Regions from separate parts of the Streptococcus taoyuanensis genome, predicted to be linked through region 2. Evidence: predicted binding sites of a transcription regulator. Region 2 holds the regulator's gene; the other holds the start of a gene.
What was found. Region 2 encodes HrcA, which represses chaperone genes, less so after heat shock. Its sites were predicted from a motif close to TTAGCACTCNNNNNNNNNGAGTGCTAA; they were not measured.
Positions count from the first base shown of each region.

Region 1: the regulator HrcA is predicted to act here: its motif matches at 5,317-5,343, upstream of groES (co-chaperone GroES).

Region 1 is NZ_JARQVW010000010.1:64,132-71,258, reverse strand. Features, by position in the region: gene P5Y91_RS07355 (sensor histidine kinase) at 287-1,591, opposite strand; gene P5Y91_RS07350 (response regulator transcription factor) at 1,605-2,339, opposite strand; gene groL (chaperonin GroEL) at 3,366-4,991, opposite strand; gene groES (co-chaperone GroES) at 5,013-5,294, opposite strand; gene P5Y91_RS07335 (hypothetical protein) at 5,424-5,717, opposite strand; gene P5Y91_RS07330 (PTS system mannose/fructose/sorbose family transporter subunit IID) at 5,819-6,673, opposite strand; gene P5Y91_RS07325 (PTS mannose/fructose/sorbose/N-acetylgalactosamine transporter subunit IIC) at 6,657-7,127, opposite strand, start outside.
Region 2 is NZ_JARQVW010000023.1:3,044-10,170, reverse strand. Features, by position in the region: gene dnaJ (molecular chaperone DnaJ) at 99-1,232, opposite strand; gene P5Y91_RS10290 (DJ-1/PfpI family protein) at 1,387-2,019, opposite strand; gene dnaK (molecular chaperone DnaK) at 2,189-4,012, opposite strand; gene grpE (nucleotide exchange factor GrpE) at 4,257-4,781, opposite strand; gene hrcA (heat-inducible transcriptional repressor HrcA) at 4,806-5,840, opposite strand; gene P5Y91_RS10270 (M15 family metallopeptidase) at 6,008-6,781, opposite strand; gene P5Y91_RS10265 (histidine phosphatase family protein) at 6,771-7,127, opposite strand, start outside.

The DNA.
Region 1 (7,127 bases), on a different contig from region 2:
ATCCCTCTTTTCTTATTGATCTTGTGTCCATTATACTTCAAGAGGAAAACCTTGGAAGCTCTCTGTCAGAATCGGTCAAAAAATCGTCGTGAATGGTCAAAAAAGAGGCTGGGACAAAAATCCTAGCCTCTCAATTGTTTTTGGATTGTCGAGCAAGACGCAGTGGTTGAGTGGGCTCTACTTCGCTGATTTCATCAGCTTTTACAGCCCTACTCAACTGTGCGGAGGTGGGACGACGAAATCGAATTCTAACGAATGACCGATTTCTGTCCCACTCTCTCTTCCATTATTCCTTCCAAAAGGTCAGGCTCTGGGTAAATCGGTAGTTTGAACTCTTGGTAGACACTGTCGTTTTGGGATACTTTTCTAGTAATTGTTGGATCTTGTACAAGCCAAGACCGCGGCCCTCTCCTTTACTCGAGTAGTCTTTTTCAAAAATTCTCGCTAACTCTATTTTTTCAGCTTTTGTACTATTTTCAACTATTAAGATGAGGGAGTTCGTCTCCTGAAGCATGGCAAGAGTCAGCTGGGGGTCCTCTGATTCAAGACTCGCTTCGATAGCATTGTCACAAAGGATGGATAAGAAGGTGATGAAATCTAAAACCTCGATGAATAAATCACGAACTGGTTCATCGATCTCGACAGAGATCCCAATCCCTTTATTTTGAGCTTCCAATAATTTTGCGGACAGAACACTTTTTACAGCTGGATTTTCTATGTGACTGAGTTTGGCAATATCAAACTTACTATTGTAAAATTGCTGGCCACTCTCTCGGAGAACATTCTCATAGACTTCCCTGATCGCGTTGAGATCTTCATGCTCAATACTTAATTTGAGACTGGTTAAAATATTCAGGTAATCGTGACGAAAGGCACGAATCTCCCCATAGAGCATTTCGACGTGTTGGCTATAGGTGGCTAACTCCTGCAGTTGCCTATCTTTTTGTTCCAGAATTTCTTGTTTCAATCGTTCTTTAGACACTGCATTGAAATACAAGAGCATCACAAAAAACAAAATCAAATAAATACTATTTAACTGTTCCCGTAAAGCATCTGCATGAGGAATAACATCCTCAAAAACCACCAGACCTACAACACTGACTAAATACACAAACATGGAAAGATCCATCGGGAGTAAGAAACGATTAAAATACTGCCGTTGAAACCCTACTTTTAAATCTGTAAAATCTAGTTTTAACAATTTAGTGATTCCTATATAAACAGGAAAGACCAGCAATTCAAGTAGAGCATCATACCAGCTGACAGATGCCTCATGAACAAGTACAATCCCGAGCATTGGAAAGACATAAAATGCTAAGAGACGCGCAATGAGACTCTCCATGACAACCGGGTAGAGCCCGTAAAAAATATTCAACAGGTGTCGTATGTTACGATTTCGATAGAAACTATAGGCAATAAATACTAAGAAATAGCCAAAAAAGCCTACCGGTGGCACAAGGGTAAAGACGACTGCAAAGAAGAAAGGGCACAAAAAGAGCCAGCGCCAAGCGAACTCTTGTCTACTGATATGACGATAGATCAGCATGCTGACGAAGAACTTTAAGTAAGACATTAGAATATTTAACAGCAATTCCTTCTCCCTTCTATTTTTTCAAAGCTTCCAGTAAGCCTCTATACTTGGTCCGTGAGATCAAGCAATTGTCCCCATTTTCAAAAAAAGCTTTCTTGGCTTCTTTATCAATCTTCGTAATATTTTGTGGATTCACCACAAAGGAGCGGTGGCACCGATACAAGCGGGGATCTGCTTTTTCGATATCGGCAATACTGGCGTAAAATTCTAAGCGCTCATCCTGGGTGTGTAAAATAACCTTGTGAATGGTTGGAGACGTTTCAACATACAAAATCTTATTAAAGGGAACTTGTACACGCGCCATCGCACTCTCAAATGTAAAAGCATCTTGCGCAATCGTGGTCCCAGCTTGCTCCAAGGTATAATCGATGGCTGAGCTGATTCTCTCTTTGAACTCTTCCTCACCCAGCGTTTTATCGATAAAATCCAAGGCAGCCACTTTGTACTGAAAGGTAATGGGCATAAATTCAGAGTGAGTGGTGACAAAGACAATGGTCGCATGGGGATCTTTCTTACGAATCTCTTTTGCGATCTCCAGCCCCTTTTTCTCCTCACCTTTAATCTCGATATCTAAAAAGAATAGGTGATGGGCGCCTCTCTCTGTGATAGCATCCAGCAACTGGCTTGACTTCCCAAACACTTCTGGCGCTTTGCATTGCAAGAATTTTTGACGGATGAGATCCTGCAAAACCGCTTCGATACGCGATTGTTGGATCCATTCATCTTCTAACACAAAAATCTTCAACAAAGTCCTCACTCCTTCCCCTCTACGAATATGTTCTATTTTACCATAAATGATGCCTGCTGAGCCACTCTTTCAAAAGAGACTTAATAGCCCTTCTACCTTTTCTCCTTAACAAAAAAACTCTCCCGGAGGAATCCGGAAGAGCTTGCGCAAGGGGAATTTGAAAAATATTTTTTAATATGAAAAAGGTCGATAAAATCTATGCTATGTTCAAACTCTCATTTTACTAACAGCGATATTACGATCAAGTTTTATTGTCAATAGACATGTATGTGGGAAGTTCTCCCCTTGCAACAATGTAGACCTGTGATCTACTCTTAATAGTATACACTAGAATTATTACAAAATCAGTTAATTTGTATTGCAATTTGTTGGCAAATATTCCTCCGCCTGAAAACACAACAAACGCTTGATTCCCAAGCATCTACGCAAGTCCTCTTTAACTAGTATTTATCATTTCTGTTACAAAATTTAAAATAAAAATATTATTCCATAACAAATGAAAATCCCAAAGCACGATAAAAAGAGGCTGGGACAAAAGTCCTAGCCCCTCAATTATTTTTGGATTGTCGAGCAAGACACAGTGGTTGAGTGGGCTCTACTACGCTGATTTTATCAGTTTTTACAGCCCTACTCAACTGTGCGGAGGTGGGACGACGAAATCGAATTCTAACGAATTACCGATTTATGTCCCACTCTCTTTGAGCTAGTAAGACGATTAGCCAGACCGCACAATAGCGGCTGGCGTCAAATGATGAGAGTCATAGCCTCAATCATTTGTAGCGGTTACGACGCGAAAAAGGGAGGAACGATACTTTCCTCCCTTTGAGCTAGTAAGACACTTCGGCAAGGCACCATGGTGCTTGCCATAACAATAAATGCACCTGATAAATTAACCAAGGGGTTACGACGTGAAAAGGGAGGAACGATATTTTCCTCCCTTTGAGCTAGTAAGATGATTAGGTAGGCCGCAACATAGCGGCTACCGTCCAATGATTCGGTGCTTTAGCACCAATCATTGGTATCAGGTTACATCATCCCACCCATCATGCTTGGATCCATTCCTGGTCCTGCTGGGGCTGCTGGTTCTGGTTTGTTGGCTACGACTGCTTCGGTTGTCAAGATCAGACTCGCTACGGAAGCGGCGTTTTGAAGGGCTGAACGGCTCACTTTAACTGGGTCGATGATTCCTGCATCAATCATATTCACCCATTCACCTGTTGCGGCATTGAAACCTGTTCCGACTTCGGCATTTTTCAAGCGATCAATCACAATAGATCCTTCGTAACCGGCATTGTGGGCAATTTGGCGCACTGGCTCTTCCAAAGCACGAAGAACGATATTGCGTCCTGTCGCTTCATCTCCTTCTAATTCAAGGGCTGCGACTGCAGAGATGACATTGACAAGGGCTGTACCACCTCCGGCAACGATCCCTTCTTCAACGGCTGCGCGAGTCGCATTAAGGGCATCTTCGATACGGAGTTTCATTTCTTTCAATTCTGTTTCTGTTGCAGCACCAACCTTGATTACGGCAACACCACCAGACAATTTAGCCAAACGTTCTTGTAATTTTTCACGGTCAAATTCAGAGGTTGTGGTTTCGATTTGTGACTTGATGACAGCCACACGGTTAGCAATCGCTTCTGGGTTACCAGAGCCTTCGACAATGACAGTGCTGTCTTTATCAACTGACACTTTAGCTGCTTGACCAAGGGCTTCAATGGTTGCATCTTTCAATTCCAAACCAAGATCGTCTGTAATGACTGTACCACCTGTCAAGATGGCAATGTCTTCTAACATGGCTTTGCGGCGATCACCAAATCCTGGTGCCTTGACAGCTACGACATTAAAGGTACCGCGGATCTTGTTCAAGACAAGTGTTGGAAGAGCTTCGCCATCGACATCATCTGCGATGATCAAGAGTGGACGGTTGCTTTGAAGAATACTTTCCAACAATGGCAAGATTTCTTGGATATTTGAAATCTTCTTGTCAGTGATCAAAATGTATGGATTTTCAAGGTCAGCCACCATTTTTTCATTGTCAGTGACCATATATTGTGAGAGGTAACCACGGTCAAACTGCATGCCTTCAACGACTTCCAGTTCTGTTTCCATTCCACGTGACTCTTCAATCGTGATAACCCCATCTTTGCCAACTTTTTCCATGGCTTCAGAGATGTACTCACCGACTTTTTCAGAACGAGAAGACACAGCAGCTACTTGAGCAATCGCTTCCTTACTCGATACTGGAATCGCATTGTTTTTCAAAGCTTCTACCGCTGTTGCAACAGCGGTCTCAATCCCACGGCGGATGCCAATTGGGTTAGCACCTGCAGTGACGTTTTTGATCCCTTCACGGACGATAGCTTGAGTCAAGACCGTTGCGGTCGTTGTACCGTCACCTGCGATATCATTGGTCTTAGAAGCCACTTCTGACACCAATTTAGCACCCATATTTTCAAAATGGTCTTCCAATTCGATTTCTTTTGCGATAGTCACCCCATCATTTGTGATCAAAGGTGAACCAAATGATTTTTCAAGAACCACATTGCGTCCTTTAGGGCCCAACGTAACTTTCACTGTATCTGCTAAGACATCGACACCACGGACCATTGCAGAACGTGCATCAGATGAAAATTTAATATCTTTTGCCATTTCTCTTACCTCTTTCTTCTCTTACTCTACAATTGCAAGAATGTTTGATGTTCCAACGATGGTATAGGTTTCTTCCCCATCTTTCACTTCAATTCCTGCATGGCTTTCAACCAAAACGTGGTCTCCTGCTTTTACAGCTGGAGCAATGAGTTCACCACTTAGGGTACGCACACCTTCACCAACGGCCACTACTTCAGCTGTTTTTGTATCGGCCTTGCTCGCACCTGCGAGGACAAAACCTCCAACAGTCTGTTCTTTTTCTTCTACTTTTAAGACCACACGGTCTCCTAATGGTTTTAACATGTTCATTCCTCCATACGTGTTTTTAGCACTCTCTATACGTAAGTGCTAACCTATGTTTCTATTGTATCACTTGGTCAGAAATAGTCAAGAAAAAAACACCTCAAAAATAGATGAGATGTTTCTAAAATATCAATTTAAAATTGTCAATTTTTGATTGAAATCATCGATCACTTTTTGAAGATTGATCCGCCCGCGGTAGATGCCATATCCAAAAACGATCATGCCTAAAATTCCAACCAAGGCTAGTAAAATCCCGAGGATCAAGAGTGGGAGGAAACTTTTGTGAAAGAGATAGATCAATACCACACCAATACTGGCAATGATAAAGAGTAAGCTGAACCAACGACCAAGGTTTTCAAGCATGTGGCGTTGGTAGTTGATTTCTGTTTCATATCCATTGACAAGTTCTTGTTTTGTAACCATGGGATTCCTCCTCATAAAAATTGAGAATGAAGTGCAAGTAAAGGAGGTCCATTCACTTCATTCTCAAAAACTCCTACTAGCAAATTCGTTTTTTCTTTTCCTTAGTATTTAAGATGTGGATCAAAGATACCAAGGGCAACACCGATCAAAGCAACTACAACGAGAAGTAACATAACTTTGTTTGGTGAAATTTTTTTCTTAGACATCAACCACCAGCAAAGAGTGATGAAGGCTGCTGTCAAGAGACCTGGATAAACACCATCGATCTTTTCTTGGATGTTCAAGAAGACTTTTCCTTCAGCGTTCTTGAATTGAAGGGCTGTTGTAACAGATACCCAAGTAGCTGCTACGGCACCGATAACCATACCACCGACAACGCTGATCGCTTTACGAAGAGCTTGTCCTTTTGGTCCTACAAGAAATTCAACGGCTTTATCCCCTAATTGGTAACCTTTGAAGAAGGCAAAGCGCATACCAAAGTAGACTAAGAGGTTCCATACGACGATGTAGAAGAGAGCACCAGCGACGTTACCACCTTTAGAAAGTCCAAGGGCAATCCCCAAGAGAACTGGGATCAAGGTACCAACAACCAATGAGTCACCAATACCAGCAATTGGTCCCATCAAACCGGCACGCATACCGTTGATGGTTTCGCCATCTACTGCATCTCCGTTTGCACGTGCTTCTTCCAAACCAGCTGTGATCCCTACAACAAGAGATCCAAGTTGTGGTTCAGTGTTGAAGAAGGCCGTATAGGTTTGCATAGCATCCTTTTGTTCTTCTTTTGTGTCATACATTTCTTCTACGATTGGAAGCATAGAAGTCAAGTACCCGAAAGTTTGCATATGTTCTTGAGAGAAACAAGTCAAATGACCATAATACCAATGATGGAATGCTTTTGCTAATGTTTTCTTTGAAATTTTCTTTCTATCAGCCATTTTAAATATCCTCCTCATCATCGTCTAGATCCACCACTCCGGCTGGAGCAGCTTTCATCGATTTGATCACTTCAAGTTCATAGTAGATTACTGCAAAGATTAATGAAACAACGGCACTGGATACCAAGTTCAATCCGAGAGATTTTGCCAAGGTAAATCCAACAAAGAATGGAATGAAGTCAGTTGCTTCTGTAACAATTTGTTTCAACAAGATGGCAATACCGACACATGGGAGAAGAGCACCGACTGTAAAGAGGGCTTTCATCCAGTAACCATCCATAGGAAGGTATTGTTTCATCAAATCAACCATGTTTTCACCGTATTTGGTGATAATCATTGTTGGAAGGAAAGAGAAGAGGAAGTGAGAGATCCAAGGGTAAACCCAGTCAACTGCGTAGAGTTTTTTGAAGTTTCCTTCTTCAACGGCTTTCCAACCAATGTGTTGCCATACCAAGTTCATAGTAGCGGTACC
Region 2 (7,127 bases):
CAATGAGGGGTCACATTATTCTTTAATTAGGAGAGGAAGTTCTTGGATTCGATCCAAAATAAAACGAGCCCCTTACTCAAAAGGAAACTCGTTCATTTTTATAAATCATCTAAAGCATCTTTGACCTTGTCAAAGAACCCTTTTTTCTTTGGGTTGACCTTCAAATCACTTGCTTCTGCAAAGGCTTGAAGGGCTTCTTTTTGCTTGTCATTTAAACCAGTTGGGGTGACGACATTGACGGATACATATTGATCTCCCATGGCACCACCACGTAAGCTTGGAGCCCCTTTTCCACGGAGGCGGAATTTCTTACCAGTTTGGGTTCCTTCAGGAATGACCAAATCGACATCTCCGTGAACAGTTGGCACATGGACCGTATCTCCAAGAGCTGCTTGGACAAAGTTCAAGTCTAACTTGTAGTAGATGGTTGAGCCATCTCGTTCGAAGCGATCGCTCGGCTCAACATTGACAACGACATACAAGTCACCATAAGGTCCACCGTTAAAGCCGGCTTCTCCTTGACCTGCTAAGCGGATTTGTTGACCTGTTTCAACTCCGGCAGGAATCTTAACGTTCACGCTATGAGCTTGTTTTTCATGACCTGTTCCACGACAAGTCGTACATGGATCTTTGATTTCTTGGCCACGACCATGACAGACATCACAGGTCACTTGACGGCGCATCATCCCAAGAGGGGTTTGCGTATCCACATTGATGACTCCAGAACCATGACAGCGTCCACAGGTCACCGGACTAGTCCCTGGCTTAGCTCCAGAACCATGACAGGTATGGCAGCTAGCTTCCCGATGGTACTTGACTTCTTTTTCCGCACCAAAAATCGCTTCTTCAAACTTGAGATTGACGCGGTATTGGAGGTCATCCCCTTGACGAGGTGCATTTGGATTACGACTTGCACCACCACCAAAGAAGCTAGAGAAGATATCTTCAAAGCCACCAAAACCAGCACCATCAAAGCCACCAAAACCACCTGCTCCGCCACCGAAGCCACCATTGGCACCTGCAGCACCATATTGGTCATAAGCAGCCCGTTTTTGCTCGTCACTCAAAGTCTCATAAGCTTCTTGAACTTCCTTGTACTTTTCCTCAGCACCAGGCTCCTTGTTGATATCTGGGTGATATTTTTTAGATAATTTCCGATAGGCTTTCTTGATCTCATCTTGAGATGCATTCTTTGAAACGCCCAAACGGTCATAAAATTCAGTATTGTTCATACAAGATACTAAGAGCGAACAGAAAGCGACTGAAATTTAGGAAACCGACAAGAAATCCTGATTTCTTAGGCGGTTTATCTAATTTCCAAGCTTTCCGCTCGAGTTCAATTCCCCGAACGCTCTTTGTTCCTTTCTATAATTTTCATGTAAATCTTTAGAGGCTGTTTTCTATACTTCGCTTCACTTGATCAAAGTCTTGGTCCGATAGAGTAAATATCAAATCCTCTTCTGAGTAGTCGTTTCGTTCTTTAAAATAGTTGTCCGTATTCTCTGCCAAGCCTAAACTTAGAATCACTTTTCTTGCAAACTCTTGATGGGCAAAACCGATAGCCGTAATGATTTGTTTATCTTGCACAACCAGTTTGGGTTGGAAATTTTCACGTGGAAGAAACTCAAAATAGTCAAAGAAGTTTTGCCAAATTCCACCTGTATATTTCGTGTCCTTCAACAGACCTGCTTTCGCTAATAAAAGAGGCGCTGAAGAAATGGCTGCAACGAGGATATCTTGCTCACCAAGGTCCCTCAAGAACGAAATCAATTTTCCATCCTGTAGGGCAGGTCCTATGTTGACCATCCCGGGCAAAATCACGCAAGAATACTCTTCAATACGGATTTGATCTAGTGTTTTCGTTGGTTGACAGGGTAAGCCATCCTCAGAGACCACCATCGAATGATCTGAAGCAGCATAATCAATCGTAACATCAAAAGACAGAGCTAAAGTACTCGTTAAAGCAGTTATCTCATAAAGAGAAAAATTAGGATAAATCAAACAAAGTACTTTTTTCATACGCAACATCCTCTATTTTACCGAAAAACAGAGGCTGGGTTGCAACCTCTGGATTTCTTTTTATCATTTACTAGTTAGGCTGAATTGAGTTTCGGCTTAAAGGAATCCTCAAATCTCGGAACCTTTCTTTATTTCAGGAGGTTCCGCTAAAACAATCCACTGGATTGTTTTACTTCTCCGTAAACTCTCCGTCTACGACGTCATCGCCTGCGTTTCCTGCTGCTTGTGCGCCTTCTGCTCCTGCTTGGGCTTGTTGCGCTGCTGCAGCTTGTTCGTAGAGTTTAACAGCCAATGCTTGTGCTTTTTCGTTCAAGGCTTCAAGTTTTGCTTTCATTTCTTCAAGGTTACCTGATTCTTGAGCTTTCTTAAGATCATCAAGTCCTGCTTGAGCCGCGTCACGTTCTGCATCAAAGCCTTTGCCTTCAGTTTCCTTGATTGTCTTTTCAGTCGCAAAGATAGCTTGGTCTACTTCGTTACGAAGGTCTACTTCTTCTTTACGTTTCTTATCTGCTTCAGCGTTAGCTTCTGCATCTTTCATCATGCGGTCGATTTCTTCATCTGTCAAACCTGAGTTTGATTGGATAACGATCGTTTGTTCTTTTTGAGTTCCAAGGTCTTTCGCCTTAACAGATACGATACCGTTCTTGTCGATGTCGAAAGTTACTTCGATTTGAGGAATTCCACGAGGTGCAGCTGGGATATCAGTCAATTGGAAACGTCCCAGAGTCTTGTTATCTGCTGCCATTGGGCGTTCCCCTTGAAGAACGTGGATATCAACGGCTGGTTGGTTATCTGCTGCAGTTGAGAAGACTTGTGATTTAGATGTTGGAATTGTTGTGTTGCGGTCGATGAGTTTTGTGAAGACTCCACCCATTGTTTCGATACCAAGTGACAATGGCGTTACGTCAAGAAGGACAACGTCTTTGACGTCACCAGTGATCACACCACCTTGGATAGCAGCACCCATAGCCACTACTTCGTCAGGGTTCACTGATTTGTTTGGTTCTTTACCAGTTTCAGCTTTAACAGCTTCTACAACGGCAGGGATACGAGTTGAACCACCGACAAGGATGACTTCGTCGATATCTGACAAGCTCAAACCTGCATCTGAAAGGGCTTGGCGAACTGGAGTTTTCGTACGTTCTACAAGGTCACGAGTCAAATCATCGAATTTCGCACGAGTCAAGGTCATTTCCAAGTGAAGAGGTCCAGCAGCGCCTGCAGTGATGAATGGCAAGCTGATTTGAGTTGAAGTCACACCAGAAAGGTCTTTCTTCGCTTTTTCAGCTGCATCTTTCAAACGTTGAAGCGCCATCTTGTCTGTTGACAAGTCGATACCATTTTCTTTCTTGAATTCTTCAACCATGTAGTCGATGATTTTTTGGTCAAAGTCGTCACCACCGAGTTTGTTATCCCCTGCAGTTGCCAATACATCAAAGACACCATCACCCAATTCAAGGATAGATACGTCGAATGTACCACCACCAAGGTCGAATACCAAGATTTTTTCTTCTTTATCAGTCTTATCCAAACCATAAGCAAGGGCTGCTGCTGTTGGTTCGTTGACGATACGTTCTACTTCAAGACCAGCGATTTTACCAGCGTCTTTAGTTGCTTGACGTTGTGCATCGTTGAAGTAAGCAGGAACTGTGATAACTGCTTTCGTTACTTTTTCACCAAGGTAATCTTCAGCGTAACCTTTCAAGTATTGAAGAATCATAGCTGAAATTTCTTGTGGTGTGTATTCTTTACCGTTTGCAGAAACTTTTTCAGAAGTACCCATCTTAGATTTGATAGAGATGATGGTATCTGGGTTTGTGACTGCTTGACGTTTTGCAGCGTCACCAACGATGATTTCACCGTTTTTGAATGACACAACAGATGGAGTTGTGCGGTTTCCTTCTGGGTTTGCGATGATTTTTGATTCAGTTCCTTCAAGAACTGCTACTGCTGAGTTTGTTGTACCTAAGTCAATACCGATAATTTTAGACATATGTTTTTCTCCTCGTTGTTTTTTCTCTTTTTTTCTTTTTGATATTTCCCTTAAGTGGTGGGGACGTGAGCAACTCCCTTCGGGATTTCATCACTTATTTTTGAGCCTACTGTCTCAAAAATCCCCTGTTTCAGTAGCACAAGCTACTGAAACTTTCACCACGGCGGGAAATATATTCCTTGCAAGCCTCCGGCTTGCGTCTTATCTTTCTTTCATAGTTTAGTGTCGTTTCGGACAAGACAGCCTAGTTATAAACCACTACCATGGCTGGGCGAAGGATGCGGTCATGGAGTTTGTAGCCTTTTTGGAAGACTTGTGCGATAGTGTCTGCTGGATGTTCGTCATCTGCAGGTAAGGTTTGGATGGCCATGTGGTAGTTATGGTCAAAGGCTCCGTCCGCTGGAATTTCTTCGATTCCTTCTTCTTTCAGAGCATGTACCAAACTTTCTTGGACCATTTCCAAGCCCTTCTTCACATCATCTGTCAATCCTTCGACGGCAAGGGCGCGTTCGAGGTTGTCCAGTGATGGTAAGATCGCTTTTGCCAAATCTTGGCTACGGTATTTTTGTAATTGTTGACGTTCTTCATTAGCACGGCGCTGAATGTTTTGCATTTCTGCATGAGCACGAAGGTATTTGTTTTCAAATTCTTCGGCACGCGCTTGTGCTTCTTCTAACTCAGAAGGTTGGTTGCTTTCCTCTACAACTTCTTCAGTTGTTTGGGCAACTTCCTCTTCTTTCACGTCTTCTTTTTTGATATCTTCTGTCAAGGCATACACCCCTTTCATTTAGTCTTAATTTACTTCATAATGGTTGCTATTGAGGTAACGGTAGTAATCCGTCAACTTCATGACCAGTACTCGGCCGATAACATTGACCAGGCTTATCACACGCCTGTAGTCCATCTCTACGGGACCGATCACATGCATGAGGGCCATCCCACGATAAGGAACTAAGAACTTGTGACTAATCACTGTCACATTTTTCAAGGCCTTCTCTTGGGATTCCGCAACCAGGATCTGGGTCATTTGGTCTTCTGGCATTCCCCCTCGCAACTCCAAGGCCACATGTTGGGGATTGTCTAAGAACTGATAGGTCTGAAGATCGGCGTAGGTTAATGATGAAACCTTTCCTTCTACAAAGACCAGTTCTTGAAACAGTTGCGAGAAGACGTAATCAAAGAGATCCAGCACATTGTCTGTCGTCTTGAAATAGCGCTGTACAATCTGTGGAATCTCCGTCCGCAAGCGGTAGTGGATATCCAAAACTGTATTTCCAATGAAGCGTTCTTGAACCAGCTGATGGAAGATTTCCAAGTCACTGGTTAAGAAATTCTTTGGAATGGCAAACTGGACGGTGACAGGCTTTGATTCATCCAAGGTCAGAACTGCTAAGGCATCGTGATTGGATAATGGAACAATTTCAAAACCAGTCAAGCGCTGACGTGTCGGTTCAACATCCTGAATCACTGCGGTGTAACCCGTCATCTGGGCTAGTAACTTGGCCGTAGCATCCAAGATATCGTCTAACTTAAAGGCTTCGAAATCAAAGGCTTTCACCACCTGGTAGACATCTTGCTCATCAATCAGCTCTAGATCAAGCGAGTTCTGAACAAAATATTGGAAACCAGCTCGGCTAGGCAGCCGTCCACTCGAAGTGTGGGCTTTTTCTAGTAAGCCTTGCTTTTCGAGGGCAGCCATGTCGTTTCGGATGGTCGCACTACTGGATTGAATAACATCTTGCAGTGCTTTTGAACCGACTGGTTCGTGGGTCTTGGTAAAGATATCGACAACAAGATTAAGAATCTCATTTTGACGTTCTGTAACCATGACCTCACCTCTCTTTCATTTTTAGCACTCTGAACACTCAAGTGCTAAACCATGATTCTATTATACACCCATCCAAAAGAAAGTCAAGAGAAAAATCCAAAAAATTAGCACTCTTTTTTCAAGAGTGCTAAAAATCATTCTTAAGACCTAGAGAAGTGAATCTCCTCTTATTTGCCAGCTTTTTTCAATAGCTGAATATATTCTTCCAATACTAGCTGATGCTTGGCCATATACTGAGCATTTTCTACGCCAACATAACGGAAATGCCAATTCTCAAAGTTCACACCCGTGATGTTGCTCTTCCCATCTGGGTAGCGAAGAACAAAGCCATATTGCGGTGCGATGGCAGCCAACTGCAAGCCCAACTCATCACTTTGACCAGCTTCGACACTCATATCAATCGCAAGTCCTGTCTGGTGTTCACTCGCACCAGGGACCTGTACCTGGGTCTGCACCTGCTTTTCAGCTTCTTCGTGCGAAAGGCCGCTAGCCTCTAGTTGCGCAACACGCTCATTATAGAGCTCTGTTTGCTCGGCCACACTTCGATAGCCTGATATCAAGGTTTCTTCTGGGGCAATTTTGCGAGCTGCTTCTAAGAATTGACGAGTTGGTTCTACAATCCGACTATCCACTTTGATAGCATCTACATCTGTCAATTGTGGGTTCAGCTCTGGCTTCACATTGTCACGATTGACCAAGATCAACTGCCAGTCTTTGGTCGAAACGGCTGGTAAATCTGATTTTTCTTTCTTTTTCTTAGAAGAAGAGGGAGTCGTTACAGCTGTTTTTTTAGCCTTCCAAAACTGAAGCCCTGAAAACAAGCTTGGTTTCGCTAAGTAAGCACCAATTCCTGATCCAAGGACCACAAGAAGAAAGAAACTCAATAGGTAAGGCCACCACTTCTTACGTTTTTTTCTTGCGCGTCTATACTTATTCGTCATGGCCACCCTCTAGAAGTTTTGCTCCAACCTTACGATAAGATAGATCCCCAATCTTTTCAATACTGAAAGCACCATCCTCATAGGCCAAAACTGTCACGCTTCCGTTGTCCAAGACCAATTCTTCGACTGCTTTTGGATCAATGAGATAAATCAAGGTCGTAATGGTCATACCATGGCTAACCACAATAGCATTGCCGCCGCCAGCTGCTTCGACCTCTTTTGCGATGGCTTCAAAACCTTCTTTGATCCGACTACTCAAGGCTCCCCAGGATTCAGCCCATCCAGTGGTATCCACTTCGACGATTCCTTCTGCTAACTCCATTAGGCTCAACTGATGGAAATCATC